3 regions of the Diaphorobacter ruginosibacter genome follow, and region 1 is predicted to be linked to each of the others. Evidence: predicted binding sites of a transcription regulator. Region 1 holds the regulator's gene; each other region holds the start of a gene.
What was found. Region 1 encodes sigma-54, which starts transcription at its own class of promoters, with help from an activator protein. Its sites were predicted from a motif close to TGGCANGNAANCTGCTTT; they were not measured.
Positions count from the first base shown of each region.

Region 2: the regulator sigma-54 is predicted to act here: its motif matches at 3,755-3,772, upstream of H9K76_RS21515 (pilin).
Region 3: the regulator sigma-54 is predicted to act here: its motif matches at 1,956-1,973, upstream of H9K76_RS00645 (ammonium transporter).

Region 1 covers NZ_CP060714.1:318,606-326,304, reverse strand. The annotation lists gene H9K76_RS01565 (IPTL-CTERM sorting domain-containing protein) at 1-11, opposite strand, end outside; gene H9K76_RS01560 (acyl-CoA thioesterase) at 269-709, opposite strand; gene H9K76_RS01555 (RNA polymerase factor sigma-54) at 1,151-2,731, opposite strand; gene lptB (LPS export ABC transporter ATP-binding protein) at 2,787-3,548, opposite strand; gene lptA (lipopolysaccharide transport periplasmic protein LptA) at 3,593-4,258, opposite strand; gene H9K76_RS01540 (thiol:disulfide interchange protein DsbA/DsbL) at 4,434-5,084, opposite strand; gene H9K76_RS01535 (SPOR domain-containing protein) at 5,153-5,860, opposite strand; gene argS (arginine--tRNA ligase) at 5,884-7,593, opposite strand.
Region 2 covers NZ_CP060714.1:4,771,625-4,779,323, reverse strand. The annotation lists gene H9K76_RS21530 (spermidine synthase family protein) at 1-451, opposite strand, end outside; gene H9K76_RS21525 (phosphoethanolamine transferase) at 467-2,200, opposite strand; gene H9K76_RS21520 (hypothetical protein) at 2,261-3,031, opposite strand; gene H9K76_RS21515 (pilin) at 3,109-3,666, opposite strand; gene H9K76_RS21510 (FHA domain-containing protein) at 3,940-4,590, opposite strand; gene H9K76_RS21505 (Stp1/IreP family PP2C-type Ser/Thr phosphatase) at 4,723-5,538, opposite strand; gene H9K76_RS21500 (TerC family protein) at 5,915-6,604, opposite strand; gene sucD (succinate--CoA ligase subunit alpha) at 6,776-7,672, opposite strand; gene sucC (ADP-forming succinate--CoA ligase subunit beta) at 7,691-7,699, opposite strand, start outside.
Region 3 covers NZ_CP060714.1:131,567-139,265, forward strand. The annotation lists gene rocF (arginase) at 1-770, opposite strand, end outside; gene H9K76_RS00640 (sulfite exporter TauE/SafE family protein) at 833-1,591, opposite strand; gene H9K76_RS00645 (ammonium transporter) at 2,110-3,354, shown strand; gene H9K76_RS00650 (hypothetical protein) at 3,426-3,731, shown strand; gene H9K76_RS00655 (hypothetical protein) at 3,868-5,361, shown strand; gene H9K76_RS00660 (GMC family oxidoreductase) at 5,407-7,077, opposite strand; gene H9K76_RS00665 (FAD-binding and (Fe-S)-binding domain-containing protein) at 7,235-7,699, opposite strand, start outside.

The DNA.
Region 1 (7,699 bases):
GCCTTCTGCATGTGTCGCCTCCCGCACGCGGCGACCACAGGCGACACGTTGCTTCCAGGAAGACGGGCGCGTCACCCGCTGGCCGCAGCCGCAAAAGATGATGCGGAAATCGGCCCCATCCTGCGAGGCCGCACTCTGTCGGTTCGGCACATGTTAGGAGGAAACATGTAAGGATTCTGTTTCCTTTTGTTTTTCTTATTATGAAATTTGAATGCCGGAACTATGCCAGAAGCGGCCTGCCATCGATTTTCATACGCAAGAAAACGTTTCAGCCGATCTGCTGCATGGCCTGCAGCCGCTCCAGGACGGCGCCGGGAACCGGCACCACCTTGCGGTCCGTCCGGCTCACGAAGACGATGCCGGTCTTGCCGCGCGCAACCTCGCGGCCCTGGGATTTCTCGGTGACGCTGAACACCAGGTCAAAGCCGTAGCGGTTGAAATCCGCAGGCGTCATCCGGATGCACATCACCTCGCCGTGAAAGCCTTCCGACTTGTATTGCGCGACGATGTCGCCCACCACGATGGTGGTGTCCGGGTCATCCTCCGCGGGAAACCCGATGGCCTGGAAGAAGCGCAGGCGCGCCTCCGACACCAGGCTCAACAGCTGTGCATTGTCGAGATGACCACCCTGGTTCACATGGCTGATGTAGATCTGCACCTCGGTGCTGAAGGCGAAATGCGCTGGAAGTTCGAAGACGATGCGTGCCATGGGCGAGTGAAGGGGGTTCGGAAGAGAGTTCGGAAGGGCGTTCAAGAAGAGAACTCGAAAGCGCTGCATTCTGACATTGCGCGGCAGCGACGCCCGCCTGGCACATGTGTCCATGTCCTGCACCGCTGCGTGCAGGGCTGAGGGCCCACATGTGCCGGCGTCGTCTTGGCGGCCTTTTTCCTTGCACCAGGCACCGCCGACGAGGACATCCATCGTCCGGGCCGGTGCGGCCGCTGCGCTTCCCCTTTGCACTCCACCGGAATGCCCCTCGAGATGTGCTGCACCGCCAGCCGGAAGCGGGGTGCAGTTCGCAATGCACCAATGGTCACGATTTCGGCCGGTGCTGGCAATACCTCATTCGGGTGAAATTGAAAGCAGAGCAGACAAAAAACGACGTTTCTTACCCATGAAAACCCTTGGCGCGTTCATGGGCCGCTGCCCTCACACCGCCTTGCGCAGATTGGCCGGGGGAATCTTCAGCGCCTCGCGGTACTTGGCCACGGTGCGGCGGGCGCACTCGATGCCCTGCTCCGCCAGCATGTCCGCGATCTTGCTGTCCGACAGCGGCTTCTTCGGGTTTTCGGAGCTCAGCAGCTGCTTGATCAACGCCTTCACGGCCGTGCTCGACGCGCTGCCGCCCGTCTCGGTTCCCAGGCCCGATCCGAAGAAGTACTTGAGCTCGAAGGTCCCCTGGGGCGTGGACATGTACTTGGCCGTCGTCACGCGGCTGATGGTGGACTCATGCAGGCCCAGCTCGTCCGCGATGTCGCGCAGCACCAGTGGACGCATGGCCAGTTCGCCGTGCACGAAGAAATTCTTCTGGCGCTCGACGATGGCCGTGGACACGCGCAGGATGGTGTCGAAGCGCTGCTGCACGTTCTTGATGAACCAGCGCGCCTCCTGCAGCCGCTGCTGCAGGCCCGCATGGGCCTCGTTGCCGCGCTGGCCGCGCAGGGCGTTGGCGTAGACGTCATGCACGCGCAGGCGCGGCATCACATCCGCGTTGAGCTGCACCGTGAACCGCATCTGCGCGCCGCGCCCCACGTTCTTGACGATCACGTCGGGCACGATGATCTGGCGCTGGACATCGGCAAAGCGCCGCCCCGGGCGAGGTTCCAGGCGCGCAATCAGGTTCATGGCCGCGCGCGTGTTCTCCTCACCGGCGCCACAGGCCTGCGTGAGGCGCTTGACGTCGCGGCGCGCCAGCAGGTCCAGCGAATCGCGGCAGATGTCGAGCGCCACGGCGATGATCGCCGGATCGCCCTCCTCGTCCTGGTTCATGCCGTGCAACTGCAGCGTGAGGCATTCACCCAGGTTGCGCGCGCCGACGCCCGCTGGCTCGAGGCTCTGCAGCAGGCGCAGCGCCACGGTGAAGCGATGCACGAGCTCTTCGAGCTCCTCGGTGGGCGCATCGTTGCCTGCCAGGGCAATCGCCAGTTCGGCAAGCGATTCCTCCAGGTAGCCATCGTCGTTCAGCGATTCAATTAGGAAGCGCACGGCGGCACTGTCGATCTCCGACAGATGCAGCGAGAGTGCCTGCCGGTGCAGGTGGTCGGTGAGCGACTCATGTGCACGCGCAAGATCGATGGCGTCCACTTCATCCTCGCCGGACCCGCTCGTATGGGTGCGCGCGGGAGCATCGCCCCCCCACTCGCCATCATCCGGCTGGACATCGACCGTGCCGTCGCCATCCCAGTCGACGCTCTCGGTCTGGGCCGCCGGCGGGTCTGCATCGGCTGCGGAACCTGGCTCGTCGGCGCCTGCCGAGGCCGTGGTGGAGCCTGCGGCATGCAGGGAGAACTCCGCCTCTTCGCCGCTTGCCGGCGTGTCCGCGCTGTCGAGCCCGAACTCCTCGCGGGTGGCGGTATCGGTTTCGCGCTCCAGGAACGGGTTGTCATCCAGCATCTGCTCGACCTCCTGGTCGAGCTCCAGCGTGGAGAGCTGCAGCAGCTTGATCGACTGCTGCAGTTGCGGCGTGAGCGCCAGATGTTGCGATACGCGGAGCGACAGTCCCGGTTTCATTGCCCGCAGTCCTGTCTCGCGATGAAGCGTCCCCTCAGGTCGTCACCCATGGCACTCACATGCGGAAATGTTCGCCGAGGTAGACCCGGCGCACATCGGCGTTGTCCACGATCTCCGAGGGCGTGCCCTGGGCAAGCACATGGCCGTCGCTGATGATGAATGCGTGATCGCAGATACCCAGCGTCTCGCGCACGTTGTGGTCGGTGATGAGCACCCCGATGCCGCGCGCCTTCAGGAATCCGATGATGCGCTGGATCTCGATCACCGCGATCGGGTCGATACCCGCAAAGGGCTCGTCGAGCAGGATGAAGCGCGGCTGTGTCGCGAGGGCGCGGGCGATCTCGACGCGGCGGCGCTCACCGCCCGAGAGCGCCAGCGCAGGCGATTCGCGCAGGTGGTCCACACGCAGCTCCTGCAGCAGCATGGTCAGGCGCTCCTCGATCACCGCCCGCGAGAGCGCGTGGCCGTTCTCATCCTTCTGGAGCTCGAGCACGGCACGCACGTTGTCTTCGACGTTGAGCTTGCGAAAGATCGATGCCTCCTGCGGCAGATAGGACAGCCCCAGGCGCGAGCGCTTGTGGATCGGCAGGTCCTGCACGGACTGGCCATCGATGTAGATCTCGCCGGCGTCGGAGCGCACGAGACCCACGATCATGTAGAACGACGTGGTCTTGCCGGCGCCGTTGGGGCCCAGCAGACCCACGACCTCGCCCTTGCGTACCGACAGGGACACGTCCTTCACCACCTTGCGGCTGCCGTAGGATTTCTCGAGATGCAGGGCCTCGAGGCGGCTGTGCGCATCCACGCTGCTCGTCATGGGCGCTGCTGCGGAATCAGGGTTCAACACGTCGACACCACTACTCACTTGCTGCCGCCCGTGCTCAGTTCGGGGCTCGAGCGCAACGCGGGCGCTTCTCCCGTGCGTGCAGGCCTTGCGGGCTGGGACGCCGCGCCTTCCGCCGGTTTCTCCTTGGGCGTGAGCGTCATGCGCACGCGCCCGGAAGGCGTGCCACCCTGTGCATTGCCCGGCGTGGTGCTCTTGACGCCATCCACCGTGAACACGTCGGTGATGTTGTTGTAGACGATCAGTGCGCCATTGACCTGGTCGGTCAGCGTGGTGTCGCGGTAGCGGCGCAGCTCGGCACGGCGGATGAACTTGACGATGTCGGCCTTGCCGTCGTATTCGATGACTTCGCCCTCGCCCTCGACGAACTCGTCCGGCGCACCGGGAGCGGAATCACGCTTTTGTCGGAAGAATGCGCGCTTGCCGGCGGCAGCGGTCACCGTGCCGAACTGGAAGCCATCGGGGTCCTGCCGCACCTCCAGCTGCGCACCGCGCAGCACGATGGTGCCCTTGGTCATGACCACATTGCCCGTGAACACGCTGATCTGCTTGAGCTCGTCATGGCGCAGTGCATCGGCCTCGATGTTCATCGGCTTGTCACGGTCGGCTTTTTCAGCATGGGAGGCCACCGAGCCGAGGGCCAGCAGGCAGCCAAGAAATAACGGGATGAGTCTGTTTTTCATAGGGCATGAATCTTGCTCGGCCATTGTACTGAAGCCCGGGCAAGAAGGTATGGAAACGACCCCGCCACGATAGGCGGACAAGGTAAAGATCGTGCACCCCGACACGCCGGACCAAAAAAAACGCGCCCCAGGGGACGCGTTCTTCAGCCGTGGCGAGACGAGGAGTTCGATCCGATCAGGCCTTGAGCGATCCCAGGTACTCGACGACCTGCAGCACGCTCTGCATGTTGCCTGCCATGGTGCCGTCGGTGTAGTACTTGCCCGCCACGCCCATCGATGGCACGCCTTCGACCTGGTAGGCCTCCTGCAGTGCGGCCGCCTTGCGCAGCAGGTTGGCGGTGTTGAACGAGTTGTAGGCTTCCTTGAACTTCGCCACGTCCACGCCCTGCTTGCCGATCCACTCGAAAATGGCATCGTCCTTGTTCAGGGGCAGGCGCTCCACGTGCACCGCATGGAACACCTTGGTGTGCAGTTGCGGCAGGAGGTTCATGGCTTCCAGCGCGAAATACAGCTTCTGCTGGGGCACGAAGCTCGCGTTGAAGGCCACCGGCACGCGGCGGATCGCCATGTTGGCAGGAGCGCTCTTCGCCCAGGCCTCGAAAGCCGGCTCGAAGGCATTGCAGTGCGGGCAGCTGTACCAGAAGAACTCGATGACTTCGACCTTGCCTGCGGGCGCATCGGTCGCCACGGGCTTCTTGAGCTTGACGAAGTCCTTGCCCTCCTTGAAAGCGCGGGCCTGGGCCTGTGCGTTCATCGACAGGGGCAGTGTCAGGGCGGAAGCGGCGACCGCCGAGGCGGTGGACAGGGAAAACTCGCGGCGTTTCATGAGATGAACATTCCTCTTCAGTTTTTTTGTAGCAACTTGGGATTGTGAGCGAAGGACGGCAAAAAAGTTCAGCGCTGCACGCGAACCAGTGCCGTTTCGATCCCGGCCCCATCCAGCTTGCCCTTGAGCGAATCGGCATCGTCACGCTTGCTGAACGGACCGATTCGCACCCGGAACACGGTACGGCCATTCTGCTCGCGCTCGCTCACGCGGGCCTCCCAGCCCAGCATCGCCAGCTTGGCGCGCTGCGCATCTGCATCGGCCTGTGAACGGAAGGCGCCGGCCTGCACGAAGTAGTCGAACGGATCGTTGGTCGTGGGCACGGGCGCCGGTGCAGGGGCCGCAGCGGCGCGTGCGCGCGCCAGATCACCCAGCGGGTCGCTGCTGGTGGGCTTGGGCTGCTGCGATGCGGTGGTCGACGACGCCGTGCCACGCGGAGCGGAGGCCGTCGTGGTGGAGGGTGCCGGCGCCGACGCGACCGGCGCGGGGGCCGGGGTCACCGTGCCCGTCACCGCCGGCGGCGACGTGGTCGCATCCTGCGGCGTGGAGCCGGGCTTGGCCGGATTGCGGCCATAGAGGCTGGAGTTGGGGTCCCAGTTCTTGTTGCGCTGCGCTTCCGCCTCGTCCTGGTCGGCGCCCCGCGACGCGTTCTTGTTCAGGAACGGCACGGGCACCTTTGTCACATAGACGGCAACGGCCAGGGCCGCGGCCAGACCGATGAGCACGCCCAGAATAAGGCCCAGGATGAGGCCGCCGCGTTGCTTGTGAAGATTCATAGATCCGTTGGAGTCACTCGAAGTTACATACGCTCGGGAGCCGAGACCCCCAGAACGGCGAGGCCATTGTGCAATACCTGCGCGGTCGCTGCGACCAGCGCGAGGCGTGCGAGCTTGACCTTCTCGTCATCCACGAGGATACGCTCTGCGTCGTAGTAGGAGTGATAGGCGGACGCCAGATCGCGCAGGTAAAAGGTAACGTCATGTGGCGCGTTGCCGGTGGCGGCGGCCGTGAGCATTTCCGGATACTTCGCGAGCAGCAGCATCAGCGCCTGGGCCTGCGGTCCCTCGAGAGCCGCGAGATCCACGTCACTGAGCGCTGGAACGCCCGCACCGCCCTGCTCTGCCCAGGCGCGCAGCACCGAGCAGATGCGCGCATGGGCGTACTGCACGTAGTACACCGGGTTGTCGTTATTCTGCGCCACGGCCAGATCCACGTCGAACGTGTACTCGGTGTCGGGTTTGCGCGACAGCAGGAAGAAGCGCACGGCGTCCTTGCTGGTCCATTCGATCAGGTCGCGCAGCGTCACGTACGAGCCGGCGCGCTTGCTGATCTTCACTTCCTCGCCGTTGCGCACCACGCGCACCATGGTGTGCAGCACGTAGTCGGGATAGCCCTGGGGAATACCCACGTCGGCCGCCTGCAGGCCGGCGCGCACGCGCGCGATCGTGCCGTGGTGGTCGGTGCCCTGGATGTTCACGACCTTGCCGTAGCCACGCTTGAACTTCTGGATGTGGTAGGCCACATCGGGCAGGAAATAGGTGTACGTGCCGTCGGACTTGCGCATCACGCGGTCCTTGTCGTCGCCGTAGTCCGTGGACTTGAGCCACAGCGCGCCGTCCTGCTCGTAGGTATGGCCGCTGGCGATCAAGCGCTTGACGGTGTCTTCCACATAGCCGTTCTTGTACAGGCTCGATTCGAGGTAGTACTCGTCGAACTGGAGGTTGAAGGCCTGCAGGTCCTTGTCCTGCTCGTTGCGCAGGTAGGCGACGGCGAAGTTGCGGATGTTGTCGTAGTCCTCGACATCCCCGTTCGCGGTGAATTCACGGTCGTCGGCCTTGACGGTTTCCTTGTTCAGGAAGGCCTGGGCGATGTCGGCGATGTAGTCGCCGTTGTAGAAATTCTTGGCCAGCGGGTTCTCGGCATCGGTGGGCCAGCACTCGTCGCCCGGCTTGAAGCCCTTGGCGCGCAGCTGCGTGCTCTTGGTGAGGGTGTCGATCTGCACGCCCGCGTCGTTGTAGTAGAACTCGCGGTGCACCTTCCAGCCCTGGGTGGAGTACAGGTTGCTGATGGCGTCGCCGATCGCGGCCTGGCGGCCGTGGCCCACGTGCAGCGGCCCCGTGGGATTGGCTGAGACGAATTCGACCAGGACATTCTCGCCACGCTGCGGCTGGAAGCCGAACCGGTCGCCCTGCGTGAGCACCTCGCGCACCACTTCCTGCTTGGCGGCGGGCTTGAGGCGGATGTTCAGAAAGCCCGGGCCGGCGATCTCGATGGCGTCCACCCACTTCTGGAAGGCCGGGCTCGCCTCCAGCGCGGTTTTCAATTGTTCACCAAGCGCTCGCGGATTGGCCTTCAGCGGCTTGGCGAGCTGCATCGCAGCCGTGCAGGCGAAATCGCCATGCGCGGCCACCTTGGGGTTTTCGAATGCCGCGCGCGCGCCTGCGCCGGGCGAAAGTGTTTCGAGCTCGGCAGCCAGGGCGGCGAGCAAATCCTGTTTGACGGAAAGCATCCGGCAATTTTACGTGCCCGTGTCATCTGACGTATGTCAACTGGCGTTATGCTGAGTGGCCCGCCCTTTTTTCGGGCATTTCTGTGGTTTTTTGCAGGAGATCAAC
Region 2 (7,699 bases), 710 kb from region 1:
AGTACAGTTTCCCAACTGACACCCCAATATTTTCAAATGCATCATCAAAATATACAGTAAGGAGTGGCAATGTAGATCCCATTATCACCGTAGGCAGCAAAACGAGCAAGATCGCTGCCCCACTAACCATAGCATATGGCCAACCCAAGGCACCTAGAATTTGAAATCCACCAAAAATCAACGGACTGAATGCTCCAAATATTGAGAGGAGCAATTCCGCGTAGGCATAGATTACTAGTCTTTTTCTTGGAAATCTATCAGCCAGCCACCCTCCTACAGAGCCACCAATACCGATTCCCAACATAAATGAAGAGACAATAAGAGTCACGGAATCAATATCAACACCTAATCCTGTAAAAAGATAGCGCTGCCACACTAGCTGATATATCAATGCAGCACATCCAGACAAGAAGAACGTGACAAAAATTAGATTAAACGCAGCAATATTCATTTTGCTTACAGTGCCTTACTTCCCAATAAAACATGAATCTCTCTGTACTGCCGAAGAAAAATTGACTTCCCTCTGAGCTGGTGAAATAACCATTTGCGGAGTATTTTTATCTGTTCTATCAAAAAAGCTTTTAATACCAGACTCATCTTTACGCAATCCATCCACTCCTATCATTCTCACGATAGTTCCGAATACGGAGGAACTTGTGTAAATGCCATTGATATTTTTTTTAAGAGCGTGAAAAGCATCCCCGTTAACCTCTCGATATTGCTGACTAAGCCATATAATTACAGGGATCTCATACGCCTCTGCTCCAAAGCGATTTATATCAGTCGTACCACATGATTTGCTTGGTAAAGCCTGTCCATGATCTGAAACATAAATCATTACTGCCCGCCGCCCCTTTTCCTCGAGTTCCGCAATAACGCTTTCAACAAACTGATCTGTATAGGCAATACTATTCGCGTACGTTTGTGTTATTTCTTCACTCATAGGAAATGGGCCAAATCCAGAAGGGTATCGATGTAGAAATTGAAAATGACTTCCCAAAGTATGAAGAACAATAAAACTTTTCTCCCCCTCATTTAATGCAATAGTCATTGGATTCAATAACACATTATCGTAAGTTCCTTGCCTAGTAAAACTTGAAGGATTTAAGAATGCACGCTTATTTGCCTCTTCAGCGTAGGCTGCTATGATCCCATCATATTGACCAATAGCTGCTTGATTAGAGAACCATGCTGTTTCATAGCCAGCTTTTCCTGCCATTGAAACTATTGAAGGAGTCGCGTGTATATTAGCCTTGCCATCAGGCCAAATAAGGGGTTGGTTGGTTAAGATGGAAGGTACAGCTTGTCTAGTTGCTGTAGCCTGAGCAACTACGTTCCCAAAAATTAATAGCCCATCATCAAATTGTGCTCGTTTTGAGAGTCGAGGAGTTGTTTCAGGCGCCTCTTTATGAAATAGATGCCAAGCATTTCGAGAGGATGATTCACCAATCACAAGCACAATAACTTCAGGAGCATTCTCCTGCATCCTTAGTTTGATTTCAGGCTCTACAATTCCCTTTTTCTCCCGAGCCCAATTAACAACAGCTTTCGCTTTAAAGTAATGCGCAATAGATAATGGTAATTCATATGGGAATGCAGTTATGAGATCACTTTCAAACCCATTCCAGCGATCCTCTTCTATGAATTTATCGACTAAACCACCATGAATATTATTTCCCAAGGAAAATTCAGATGATTTCCCCAAAAAAATATATGGAATCAGCAGCATCAATACACTGAGGATGATGCATTTGATTCGCACTGAATTTTCCCATTGCCAATTCTTTCTACTCCAAAGAAAATAAAAGAATGCCAAGCATAATGCATTCCAAAAAAAGAATATCAGAATCCAGTATATAGACAGCGAAAGGAGAAGGCTTTTAATTTCCCCAGGACTGCTTGCTAAAGCAGTAGCGACAAGATTGGCTGTAATCGACGATCCTGTCAGTTCTCTTGCGGCCAAAGAAAATGGCATCCACCATAAAAAAAGTGACCAATTAACTACCCAAGCCATCCATGGCTTTGAAAATAAAGAGAGAAAAATAACACTTAACAACCCACATTTCAACACTCTCTCAAACAATTCAAAGAAATATGTTTCTGGATACTGAAAGCGTTCCCATGTGGATAAATTAGGAATATTCAGCAATATCACTACGAGCAAAAAAATTAGCCATTTTTTATTTTTTTTTACTGGCATGCTCATACTGATTAAACTATTCATGTAAATTATTAAAGACCAAATTATCTGATTAGATTCTCAGAGAAATCCATTTACCTCAGAAAATCCAATAACATTTGCTTTTTTGTCAAGGATAACGATTGCCCCATTTAATTCTCTCGAAGAAACCAACGGCAAATATGTAGCATCCTTTATTTCCACCCCCAAAGATTTCAATGATTTTCTTATAATATTTTTACTTTCTTCAGGACTTCGCGAGTAGAGATCATCCAGCCTTTTCATTTTTGACATCACGCTGGCCCTATCGCTATCGTACTCTTTCCACCAGTCAGGTCTAGCGCTTGGTTCAATCCCCCTCATCGACAATTCAATGCTCTTGATAAATTCATTCCCATCTTTGGGACTGCGCGTACTTAGTAGTATTGGCCCAGACCAAGGCAAAGAGCGATATTTCTCTAATGTCAAGGGTAGCAGATCTTTATCAATTTGAGCCGCCGAAACGGACACAAAACGATCCGATTCAAAAACTACAGCAACAGGGCGCGCAGCGGAAAGCACATATAATCCATAAGCAAGAGCGATGATCTGGATAATGAAAATCACACCAAAATCAGAACATAATTCTTTCTTGTTTTTTTTTGGATTAAATACAATGGCTGTAATAAGGGGGCCGCATAGAATATCAACGGTGATCAGTATCAGGAATAAATGTAGCCCTCCAGAAATTCTTAAGTATGGACTAGGAAACCAAAACATCAATGAAAATATCGCGATAGAGCTCGCAATAATTAAACTGATTCCCAAATGGACTAATGCTGCTTTACCAGCAGCCTTAAAACGATTATTCATAAAAAAAAAGGATTCCGGCAAATCGGAATCCTTTTATTCATTTATCTATTTACCCAGTCTCGCAACCAGGTGAAATATCAACGGCATTGCGCAGGCGCATACTTTGCGAGCAGTGAACCGGCTGTACCAGCTTGGCCAATTTGTGCTGTGGCGGCAGCGTTGGTCGACGATTGGCAGGACCAATCAACAGTACCGGAGGTGCCAGCAGCCAATGCTGTACCCAAACGGATACGTGTAGAGGTACCGTTATTGATCCAAGGAGTCAACACGAGTGTGTTCGCAGCATTACCAACACCAACAACTCCTGCGTTGTAGGTGATGGTGATTTCCCCAGCCGTCACTTGATCGCCAGCCACATCAGCCATCAACACGGTATTGACAAACTTAGAGGCGGCACCCGTGCTACTAGATTGCGCATTCCAAGTATCTTTGGTACGAGTGAGATCAGCAGGAGACGAAACATCAGACACGATCATCGCACGCGCCGGTTGTGCCAAATTCAAGCCTTCTGTCACGCGTGAACGCACGGTGTAGTCCTGATAAGCAGGCAGTGCCACAGCAGCCAGAATACCAATGATCGCCACAACGATCATCAATTCGATAAGGGTGAAACCCTTTTGGATAGTACGCTTCATAGTCAAGTTCTCCCCGGAGTGAATCATTAAGAAAGAAGGATCAGGAGACTTGAGGTGTACTCCGAGAGCCCCAAGCCTTGCATTATCTAAAGCACCAACCGTGCCAACTTTCGCCTAACACCGCGTGCCTCACGAAATGTAAATTCAACGTCTTTCAAGGGTGTCACACTCGTAACAATTGACAATTTTGTCCGAGCAGAAGTGTCACGACGAACAATTTCGGCACGAAAATTGTTATCAAATCCTTGATATTAATAGCTTTTATTGACTAATTCAGCGCTGAATGAACAGCATGGTCGTGCCCACGATCTCGATCTGGTCGCCGTCCTTGAGCTGAATGGGCTCGTCGCCGATGGCCTCGCCATTGAGGGTGGGGTGTTCGCCGCCTTCCACGTGGGCCAGCACGAAGCCGTGGTGGCGCTTGGTGATCGAGGCGATGGCCACGCCGGGCTTGCCGATGGTGGTGACGACCTTGAGCAGCGAGACCTGGCGGCCCGCAGCCGCGCCCGAGAGCACCTTCACGTCCGCCTGCAGCGGCGTGGCCGAGAGAGGCGCGGGGCGGGAGTGGGGAACCTTGGGCAGCGCCATGCCGGGCTTGAAGAGCATGGTCTTTTCATAGTCATGCGCGCCACTCGGCACTTCGTCGATGAAGCGGATCTTGTAGCGGCCCAGTTCAATGGTGTCGCCGCTACGCAGCTTCTGGCGCTTGACGGCCTTGCCGTTGACCTGCGTTCCGTTCGTGCTGTCCAGATCCTCGATTTCCACGTCGTCGCCCGTCATGTGGACCAGTGCGTGCTCGCCGCTGACGGCGAGGTTGTCGATGACTACGTCGTTGTACGGGCGACGGCCAAGGGTGGTGCGCTCCTTGGTAAGGGGCACTTCCTTGATGACCACTCCATCAACCGATACGACCATCTTGGGCATGATCTTTTCCTTCAGAATTATTGTCTGTTCAGCCAGAAATCCCTGCATGCGCGCACACTCCGCCATGGGGGCGAAGAGTCACTTGGCGGCAGTATGCCCCTGCAGTGACCTTCTTACTAGCAAAGATCGGGCTCAATATGAGCGCAGCAATCGCGAGACCAGGCCGGGCTTGATGGGTTTGTGTTTTTCGCCGGCGGTCTGGACCAGAACAACGCTGATGTTGTCCCTGCCGCCCATGGCGTTGGCGAGCTGAACCATGCGCTCCGCCCTGTCGGCAAGCGAGGTCGGTGCCCGTGCGAGGGCCGCGAGGTCATCGTCGCCGATCATGTCGGTCAAGCCGTCCGAGCAAAGGATGTACAGGTCCTGCGGCTCCACCGGGAATTCGTCGATGTCGATCTGAATCGATGGCTCGACGCCCAGCGCGCGTGTGACCAGGTTACCGTATTCGGATTCCTGGGCCTGCTGCTGCGTGAGCAGGCCGGCATCGATCTGTTCCTGCAGCCATGAATGGTCGCGCGTGAGTTGCTGCAGCGCCCCGTCGCGCAGGCGGTAGCAGCGCGAGTCGCCCAGGTGGGCCAGCAGCACGCGGTCACGCCGGAACAGCGCCACCACCACGGTGGTTCCCATTCCCATGTGCTGCGGCGTGGTGAGCGCTACTTCGAGAATGTTGCGGTTGGCGCCATTGATGCACAGGTACAGCAGCTCGCGCAACTCGGAGGGCGTGACGTCGGGGCCCAGTTCCTGGAGCATGCGGGCCGCATGCGAGTCCACATACTCGATGGCCATGGCGCTGGCCACCTCGCCCGAGTTGTAGCCCCCCATGCCATCCGCAAGAATGGCCATGCCCGAGACTTCGTTGACCCCTACCGCATCTTCATTGTTGGCGCGCACGCGTCCAACATCCGTCAATGCGACGAATTCATGGGAAGCGGTAGACCGATGAATCATGGTGGAGCAGCGGCTGCACCTTGGCAGCCCTGGAATGGCGATGATCTCGAGAGAAGAACTCCCGGCCCATGCCGCATCCGAACCGCCATGTGACGCCCCTTAAAAAAGGATGGTTGGGCGTAATGATAGACGACACAAAGAAACAAAGCGCAACTGATAGTATTTATTAACATTCGTCTGACAATTCAGGCACGCAAGCAGGCACACCCTTACCTCACCATGCGTGCAGTCCATTGTCGCGCTCGCGCAGCACCCAAGGGACGCCTGCCCCGAGATTCAATGAGCCATGGCAAAAAGGCAAGGCCCCCTTGCGGAGGCCTTGCCTTTGGAAAGATGCACCGCCGCAAGGCGGGCACACGGGGTGGCAGCAGATCGATCAGGCCGCAACCGTCTTCGATTCGTTGCGTGCCTTCACGAACTTGCCCACGGCCACCACGAGCACCGCACCGGCCGCCGCGGCCACATAGTGCAGCCAGGGGTGGGCCAGCGCATAGCCGTGCAGGATGTTGTCGTTGACGATGGTTTCACCGCCCACCCAGCCGATCAGCGCGGCGCCCAGCACCACGATGACGGGGAAGCGCTCCATCAGCTTGATCATCAGCGTGGAGCCGAAGATCACCAGCGGGATGCTGATGGCCAGGCCCAGGATCAGCAGCACCATGTTGCCCTGTGCTGTGGCAGCCACGGCAATCACGTTGTCCAGGCTCATGACCAGGTCGGCGATCAGGATGGTGCGCACGGCAGCCAGCATGCCGCTGTTGCCCTTGGACTCACCCTCTCCGTCCTCGTCGCCCGTCAGCAGCTGATAGCCGATCCACAGCAGCAGGCAGCCACCGACGATCTGCAGGAACGACAGCTCCAGCAGCTTGGCCGCGACCACGGTCAGCACGATGCGCAGCACCACGGCGGCGCCCGAGCCGATCATGATGGCCTTCTTCTGCTGTTCGGGGGGAAGCGAGCGGGCTGCAAGTGCAATGACAACGGCGTTGTCGCCCGAGAGAATGATGTTGATCCAGATGATCTTGACCAGCCCGATCCAGAAATCGGGCGTGCTGAGGAATTCCATTGTTACTCCGCTGTTATGAATTGAAACGCCAGCCTGAAAAACAGGCTGGCGTTTCTTTTTGGAGTTCGCAGTGTAGAAGGGCGCAAGGCCCTCGTCATGCGTATTAATGCGTAAGCATTTAAGGACTTTAGCCCGCAAACCCTTGCGAAATAAAGCCCAGATGCTACGAAATTATTTCAGCAGACCCTTGAGCAGGCGGCCCATTTCGGAAGGATTGCGTGTGATCGTGAAGCCACACTCTTCCATGATGGCCAGCTTGGCGTCTGCCGTGTCGGCACCGCCGGAGATCAGCGCGCCTGCGTGGCCCATGCGCTTGCCCGGAGGGGCTGTCACACCGGCGATGAAGCCGACGATCGGCTTCTTCATGTTGTCCTTGCACCAACGAGCGGCTTCCGCCTCGTCCGGGCCACCGATTTCACCGATCATGATGACGGCGTCGGTGTCTGGATCGTCGTTGAAAGCCTTCATCACGTCGATGTGCTTCAGGCCGTTGATCGGATCGCCACCGATACCGACGGCTGTCGACTGGCCAATGCCCAGCTCGGTCAGCTGCGCCACGGCTTCGTAGGTCAGCGTGCCGGAACGGGACACCACACCGATGCGGCCCTTCTTGTGGATGTGGCCGGGCATGATGCCGATCTTGATCTCGTCGGGCGTGATCAGGCCTGGGCAGTTGGGGCCCAGCAGCAGGGTCTTCTTGCCGCCTGCGGCTTCCTTGGCGCGCATCTTGTTGCGCACTTCCAGCATGTCGCGGACCGGAATGCCTTCCGTGATGCAGATCGCCAGGTCGAGGTCGGCTTCAACGGCTTCCCAGATGGCGGCTGCAGCACCTGCCGGTGGAACGTAGATCACGGAAACGGTCGCACCGGTTTCCTTGGCGGCGTCCTTCACGGAACCGAAGATTGGGATGTCGAAAATCTTCTCGCCAGCCTTCTTGGGGTTCACGCCAGCGACGAAGCAGTTCTTGCCGTTCGCGTATTCCTGGCACTTTTCAGTGTGGAACTGGCCTGTCTTGCCCGTAATGCCTTGGGTGATGACGCGTGTGTCTTTGTTGATGTAGATAGACATGGTGTTTCTCTCCAGGGCTTACTTGAC
Region 3 (7,699 bases), 190 kb from region 1:
TCCATGCACAGTTGCGTCTCGCGGTAGGTCGGGCCGCCGCGCACGGGCGTTCCCACACCGGGTGCCACGCCGGGATCGAGGAAATCCATGTCGAAGCTCACGTGCAGGTGGGTGCCCGCATCGACGTCCGCCAGCGCGGACTGCATGACCGCACGCATGCCCATCTCGTCGATGGTGCGCATGTCGTAGACGTCGATGCCGTGTTCGTTCACGAACTGCCGCTCCGCGGGATCGACGCTGCGGATGCCGATCATCGTGACCTCCCGGGGCGCGAGCACCGGGGAGGTGTCGGCCAGATGCGTCAGCTGCTCGGGCCCGTGGCCCAGCAGGCAGGCGACAGGCATGCCGTGCAGGTTGCCGCTCGGGCTCGATGCGGGCGTGTTGGAGTCGGCGTGCGCGTCGAACCAGAGCACCTTCAGGCGCTGCTGCCGTGCACGGCAGTGCTGCGCGACGGCGCTGATCGAGCCGATCGCCAGGCAGTGGTCGCCGCCCATCATCAGTGGCAGCCGGCCTGCGGACAGGGTGTCCAGCGTGGCGGCGAACAGGGCGCGGTTCCAGGCCGTCACCTCGTCGAGGTGGCGAAATCCGCCCTCCGCGGGGGCCTGCGGATTGCCCGGGCCGAGCAGGTTGCCATAGTCGAACACCTTCATGTCCCGCGCGCGCAATGCCTGGGCGATGCCCGCGATGCGCAGCGCCTCCGGCCCCATGCTGGCTCCGAGCACGCTGGCCCCCACATCGGTGGGCGCGCCGATCAAAGTGATTCCTCGCATAGAGATACCCGACCTTCCTTGAGTCCCGGATGGAATGATAGGCGGCTTGGTCCCTGGGATGTTCATCTCAGGAAGGCGTCATAGCCCGTCTTCAGGATCAACGCGCTCACCACGAGAATGAAGATGCTACGCACGAACCCCGCGCCATGCTTGAGAGCGAGGTGGGTGCCAGCCACGCTGCCGATGATGTTGAAGAGCGCCAGAGGAATGGCGTAGTGCCACCAGATGTGCCCCTTCATGCCGAACAGCACCAGTGCGGAGGCATTGCTCGCGAGATTCATGAGCTTGGCGGAGGCCGAGGCGTTCAGGAAGTCGTAGCCCAGCAGGCGCACGAACAGGAAGATGAAGAAGCTGCCGGTGCCGGGGCCGAAAAAGCCGTCGTAGGCCCCCACGGTCAGGCCGATCGCGCAGGCGATGGTCACCTCCCGGCTGCCCTGGTAGCGCGGCGCATGGCTCTTGCCCAGGTCCTTCTTGGCCAGCGTATACAGCAGCAGGCAGATCAGGACAAAGGGCAGCAGCTTGCGCAGGAACTCGCCGGAGATCAGCGTGACGGCCCATGCACCGAGAAACGAGCCGGCGAGCGCCGCGCCTGCCGCCGGCAGCAGGGCATGCCAGCGCATCTGCACCTTGCGGCTGAACTGCCATGAGGAGACGGCCGTGCCCCAGATCCCGCCACTCTTGTTGGTGCCGAGCAGCGTCGCGGGCGGCGCCGTGGGAAACGTAGCGAACAGCGCAGGGACGAGGATCAACCCGCCTCCGCCCACGATTGCATCCACAAAACCGCCGAGCATCGAGGCCAGCGAAACGATGATCCATTCCATCCCGCGATTGTCTCATTGACGCATGGGCTTGCCGGGCTCCTTGCGAGGAGAGCAGCACCGCCTCTTGGCGCTGTCTGCCAGCAACGGCCAGTGCGGTGCCGCCATTGAAAAACATCAGGCAAAAAAAAGCGCCGCATGTGCGGCGCTTGGGTGAACTGGCATCTTATGGGGGATGCTCGGATATTGTGATGGTGTTCGAATTGTGGCGTCTCCTCGGTCCCCTCGCTGCGTGCCGAGGCGCGCTTTCGAGTAAGGAGACTGTAATGGTTGCACATCGATAGTGCATTGGTGATTTCCCCACCCTATTTTGGAGCGTACATCCGCAGGCGCGGCCCCTTTTGATGCAGTGCGATGAAAAACACCTTGGCACGACTTGTGCATTTTGGTTGCAGATCGTCATCATGGACACGCGGGGAACTATGACAGTGCGCAAGGTTTGTAGCGGCAAATTCAGGGCCTGGGGATGTGTCGGTGCCTGTGTTGTGGGCCTTCTGCCCCTGCAGGCGCTGGCGGACTCCATGAGCCGTCCATCCGTGGTTCCGCTCGACGGAATCAGTCCCGTCGACACCGCCTGGGTGATGGTGGCCACCATTCTGGTGCTGCTCATGACCCTTCCGGGCATTGCGCTGTTCTATGCCGGAATGGTGCGCAGGAAGAATGTGCTCAACACCATGGCAAGCGTGGTGGCGATCGCGGCCGTGGTGAGCATTCTCTGGCTGGCGCTGGGCTATTCGCTGGCGTTCACGCCGGGCAACGGCTGGATCGGATCGGACTCGCGCGCCTGGTTTGCAGGGCTCGAGTTCAGCGCCGTGCACCGCAGTGTGGCGGTCAGCCATCTCGCGCCGCACCTGCCCGAGGCGGCATTCGCGATGTTCCAGCTGGCCTTCGCGGTGATCACTGCGGCGGTGCTGGTCGGCGCCTGGGTGGAACGCATGCGTTTCGGTGCGATGCTGGTGTTCGTCGGGCTGTGGAGCCTGCTGGTCTATGCGCCGATCGCTCATTGGGTGTGGGAGCCGGGGGGATGGCTCGCGCGCATGGGGGCGCTCGATTTCGCGGGCGGCACCGTGGTCCATGTGAATGCGGGCATCGCGGGGCTGGTCTGTGCCTGGATGCTCGGGCACCGCCGCGGTTACGGCCGCGAACCTTTCGAGCCCTGCAACCTGGGCTTCACGATGATCGGCGCCTCGTTGCTGTGGATCGGCTGGTTCGGCTTCAATGCAGGCTCGTCGCTGGCCGCTGACGGGCGTGCGGCCTTGGCGCTGGCCGTGACCCACATTGCCGCAAGCGCGGGCGCGATGGGCTGGATGTTCGCGGAGTACCTGGTGCGCGGCAAGACCTCCCTGCTGGGCCTGTGCTCGGGCCTGGTCGCCGGGCTGGTGGCGATCACGCCGGCCGCGGGCTTCGTCACACCGCGCAGCGCGCTTCTCATCGGCGCATTGGCGGGCGTGGCCTGTTACTGGGGCGCTACCAGCCTCAAGCGCCTTCTGGGTGCCGACGATTCGCTCGATGTCTTCGGTGTGCACGGCGTGGGCGGCATCGTGGGATCGCTGCTCACGGGAGTGTTCGCCGATCCGGAGATCGGGGGAGCCAGCGGCAGCGTGCTCACGCAGGCCATCGGCGTGCTCGGCGTCGGGGCCTTCACCCTGGTGGCGACGGCGCTGCTGTTCTGGCTGGTCGACAGCCTGATCGGTCTGCGCGTGGACGAAGAGGCCGAGTATGTGGGGCTCGACATCGCGCTGCACCGCGAGAGCGCAGGCACCTGAACCACAGGGGTGCGGGCTGGTGCATGCGACCGTGAGCACAGTGAGGTTCGATCATCATGGGAGAAAACGACATGAGCGAAAACGATCGCCTGGCCATCGCCGCGCACCTGCATGTCCTGCTGCGACGTCACACCGGACGCGTGACCGACACCGAGTGGATGGCAGCCAATCCGGAATATGCGCTGGCGATCATCACCTTCGCACGCACGCACGCGCAAAGCCACAGCGTGCCGGAGCTTCCCGAATGGGCCGCGCGCCTCGAGGCCGCATGGCTTGAGGAGCCTGAGACCCGGCAGCGCGTCCCGCTCGCCCAGCGCGCAGGCGACATGCTCCGGCAACGGCTGGAGGAGCGGAAGTACGTGGGACGATTGCGCTGACAGTTGTTGGCAAAGCGCGGAGTGGCGCGCGCCGCCTTGTGATCCCCCGGTTCGCGCGGGCCATCTGGTCCCATGCGCCTGGAAGTCGATGTTGCCCGCTGATACAGTCCCCGCAACTTCATTGATGGACGGACACATGCGAAAGTTGAAAGCAGCTGCCACGGCATATCTTCTCGGCATGGCCTGGATGGGATCGGTGGCGATGGCGGCCTCCGGTTTCACGGTCAGCCCCGGCAACTGGGTGGTGACGGATGAGGTCAACGGCCAGCCGGGCCGAGGCATGGGCATCGAGGTGCGTGATGGCACGCTGGTGATGGCCGTCTACAACTACACGCCCACGGGACAGGCCACCTTCCATCTGACGGCGGGAGCCATGAACGGCAACAGCTTCAGCGGGCAATTGATGGAGTACAAGGGCGGGCGCTATTTCGGTGGCCCGGCGCTGGATGCTGCAGAAACCGGATCGGCGGGGGCAGTCGAACTGCAGTTCACCGACGCAACTCGAGGCACGATCAAGTTCCCAGGGGAGCAGGCCAAGGCCATTTCCCGTTTCCAGTTCGATGGATTGCAGCCCACCCAGTTCTTGCGCAAGGACTTTCTCGAGTACTGGTTCGTGGCCGAACTCGACGCACACAACAAGCCCACCAGCGCCTATCCCCTGATCATCACGGACGACGCGCAGGGTCTTCGAACCAACAAAGGCGCATGCCAGAACGCCGTTGTCGACGGCAGCATCACCTTCAGTTGCCGGACGGGCTGGCAGGCTCCGGACTCTTATGCGGACGTGAGCTTCCAGCGATTTGACCGCCAGCTGGAGGGCTCGGTGACGAGGTCGTTCTCTGCGGGCAAACGCAGGCTTGTCGGGGTGCGGATGGCCGCGGGTAATGTGGGACCCAATACCCGCCCTCAGTACGACACACCGACCACGGGTTGGGCCGATCCGGCCAAGAGCTATAGCGTGCCTCAGTCCGGCATGTGGATCATCAACTCGGAGAACACCGGCCGGCCTGGACGTGGCCTGTCGCTGGATCTGCAGGCCTCCACGCTGGTTGTGCAGGTGTACGCGTACGAAGCGGATGGGAGCCCGACGTTCCGCATTGGATCAGGAAGCTATGTGGAGGGTGAAAGCTCCGTGCCGCTGATGAAAGTACGAGGAGGCCGACACTATGGTGGGGGCGCGCAGTCCGGCGTGGATGCTGGAAGCGACGGCAACGCGCAGATTCGCTTCACGTCGCCGACCACGGGCCAGATCCGGCTGCCCGGCGAGCAGTGGACGGACATGCAGAAGTTCAGTGTGGGCGCTGACGCACCTGCGGCCGAGAGCTTGCTGGGACAATGGCTGGTGTGGAACGAGGGCGAATTCAGCAGCTACATCTCCACCGTGCTCAACTTGACGAGGGTGGAGAACGGCCGCGCTACGGACGACGCTGGTGCGGCTCGATGCTGGTTCGAGAGCACGCCCCAGGGCACCGTGCGATGCCAGGGGCCACGCGACGAGTACCGCTTCACACCCTCCTACGGCAACGGCACTTCGGTGGGACAGGCAATGAACGACGATCGTGATCAGATCGTCGTGTGGCGCATCAAGGATCGATATGGTGTTGCAGCAGGTGCGTTGAGCAAGCCATGAGGTTCCTGCATATCCCGTACTTTCCGTACGGGTGACCCGGCAGGGTCACTGCCCGTTGCGGATCCACTGCGATGCCATCTCCGCCATCATCAGGGTGGGCGAGTTGGTGTTGCCGCTCGTGATGGTCGGCATCGCGCCCGCATCCACCACGCGCAGGCCCGCGATGCCGCGCACGCGCAGGTGCGAGTCGAGCACGGCCATCGGGTCGTCGTCCCGGCCCATGCGGGTGGTGCCCACGGGATGGAAGATGGTGGTGGCGATGTCGCCCGCAAGACGCGCCAGGTCTTCGTCGGTCTCGTACTGCGGGCCGGGCTTCCATTCCTCGGGCGAGTATTTCGCGAGCGCCGGCTGGGCGCAGATGCGGCGCGTCACCCGCAGGCTGTCGGCGGCCACCTTGCGGTCGGCGTCGGTCGAGAGGTAGTTGGGCGCGATCGCGGGCGCCGCTTTGAAATCCGCATGCTTGATCGTCACCGTGCCGCGGCTGGTCGGGTTCAGGTTGCACACGCTGGCCGTGAATGCGGGGAAGCTGTGCAGCGGCTCGCCGAACGCATCGAGCGAGAGCGGCTGCACGTGGTACTGGATGTTGGGGTGCGCCATCTCGGGACTGCTGCGAGTGAATGCGCCGAGTTGCGATGGCGCCATGCTCATGGGGCCGCTGCGCATGAACGCGTACTCGAGGCCGATCTTCGCCTTGCCGACGAGGCTGCTGGCCAGCACGTTGAGCGTGGGCACGTTCTTCACCTTGTAGACGGCGCGGATCTGCAGATGGTCCTGCAGGTTGGATCCGACGCCGGGCAGGTCGCGCACCACATCGATGCCGTGCTGCCTGAGCAGGCCGGCCGGGCCGATGCCCGAGAGCTGCAGCAGCTGCGGCGAATTCACGGCACCGGCGCAGAGGATCACCTCCTGGTGCGCCTTCACGGTGACCATCTCCTGGCCGGTCCACACCTGCACGCCGGTGCAGCGCTGCACTCCATTGGCCTCTGTCTCGACGATGAGCTTCGATGCCTGTGCGTTCGTCCACATCTCGAAGTTCGGGCGGCCGTAGCAGGTGGGACGCAGGAACGCCTTGGCCGTGTTCCAGCGCCAGCCGGATTTCTGGTTCACCTCGAAGTAGCCCACGCCCTCGTTCGTGCCGCGATTGAAATCGTCCGTGGCGGGAACGCCCGCCTGCGTGGCGGCCTGTGCGAATGCGTCGAGGATGTCCCAGCGCAGCCGCTGCTTTTCCACGCGCCACTCGCCGGAGCCACCCGTGCTCTTGCTGCCGTGCAGGCGCTTGAAGGCGTCGTCGGCCCTGGCGGGATCGTCGAGGCGCCAGTGGTCCTCGTGGCGGCGGAAGGCCGACAGCACGTTGTCCCAGCGCCAGGCGTCGTCACCCGTGACCTGCGCCCAATGCTCATAGTCGCGCGCCTGGCCGCGCATGTAGATCATGCCGTTGATGCTGGAGCAGCCGCCGAGCGTCTTGCCGCGCGGATAGCGCAGCGTGCGGCCATTCAGGCCCGGATCGGGCTCGGTGTTGTAGAGCCAGTCGGTGCGCGGGTTGCCGATGCAGTACAGGTAGCCCACGGGAATGTGGATCCAGTGGTAGTCGTCGCGGCGTCCGGCCTCGATGAGCAGCACGCTCTTTTGCTTGTCTGCGCTCAGACGGTTGGAGAGCAGGGCGCCTGCCGTGCCGCCGCCGATGATGATGTAGTCGAATTCGGTGTTGTCGCTCATGGATACCGGATGCCTTGCCCTGCACGGGCCTTGTGTCTCGTGCAGTCATTGTGCAAAAAGGCATGGCGGTGTCGAGAGGGGAAGCGCTGATCTGCTATTGATTTTGTGGCGCGAGTCAGACGCCGTCAGCCGCTTCCGGCAGCTTTGTGATGTTTTCTCAAAGCATGAGCGACTCCAGCAGCCGCGCCACATGCACCGCCTCGCGCTGTGCCCCGTCGGCGATCTGGTGGCGGCAGCTCGTGCCGTCGGCCACCACGATCGCATCGGGCTGCCGGCGGATGGCGGGCAGCAGCGCGGCCTCCGCCATCTGCATCGAGACCTCGTGGTGCCTGGCCTCGTAGCCAAAGCTGCCGGCCATGCCGCAGCAACTGGTCTCGATCAGTTCCGCCCGGGTTTCGGGAATGAGCCCGAGCACGTCCATGATCGGCGTGACGGCGCCGAATGCCTTCTGGTGGCAATGGCCATGCAGCAGGATCTGCCTGCCGGCGGGACGCAGCTTCAGCGCGAAGCGCCCGGCCTTGATCTCCCGGGCAATGAACTCCTCGAACAGCAGCGCCTGTTTCGACACGGCGACGGCCTTGTCGCCAAGGCCCAGCACCAGGGCCTCGTCGCGCAGCGTGAG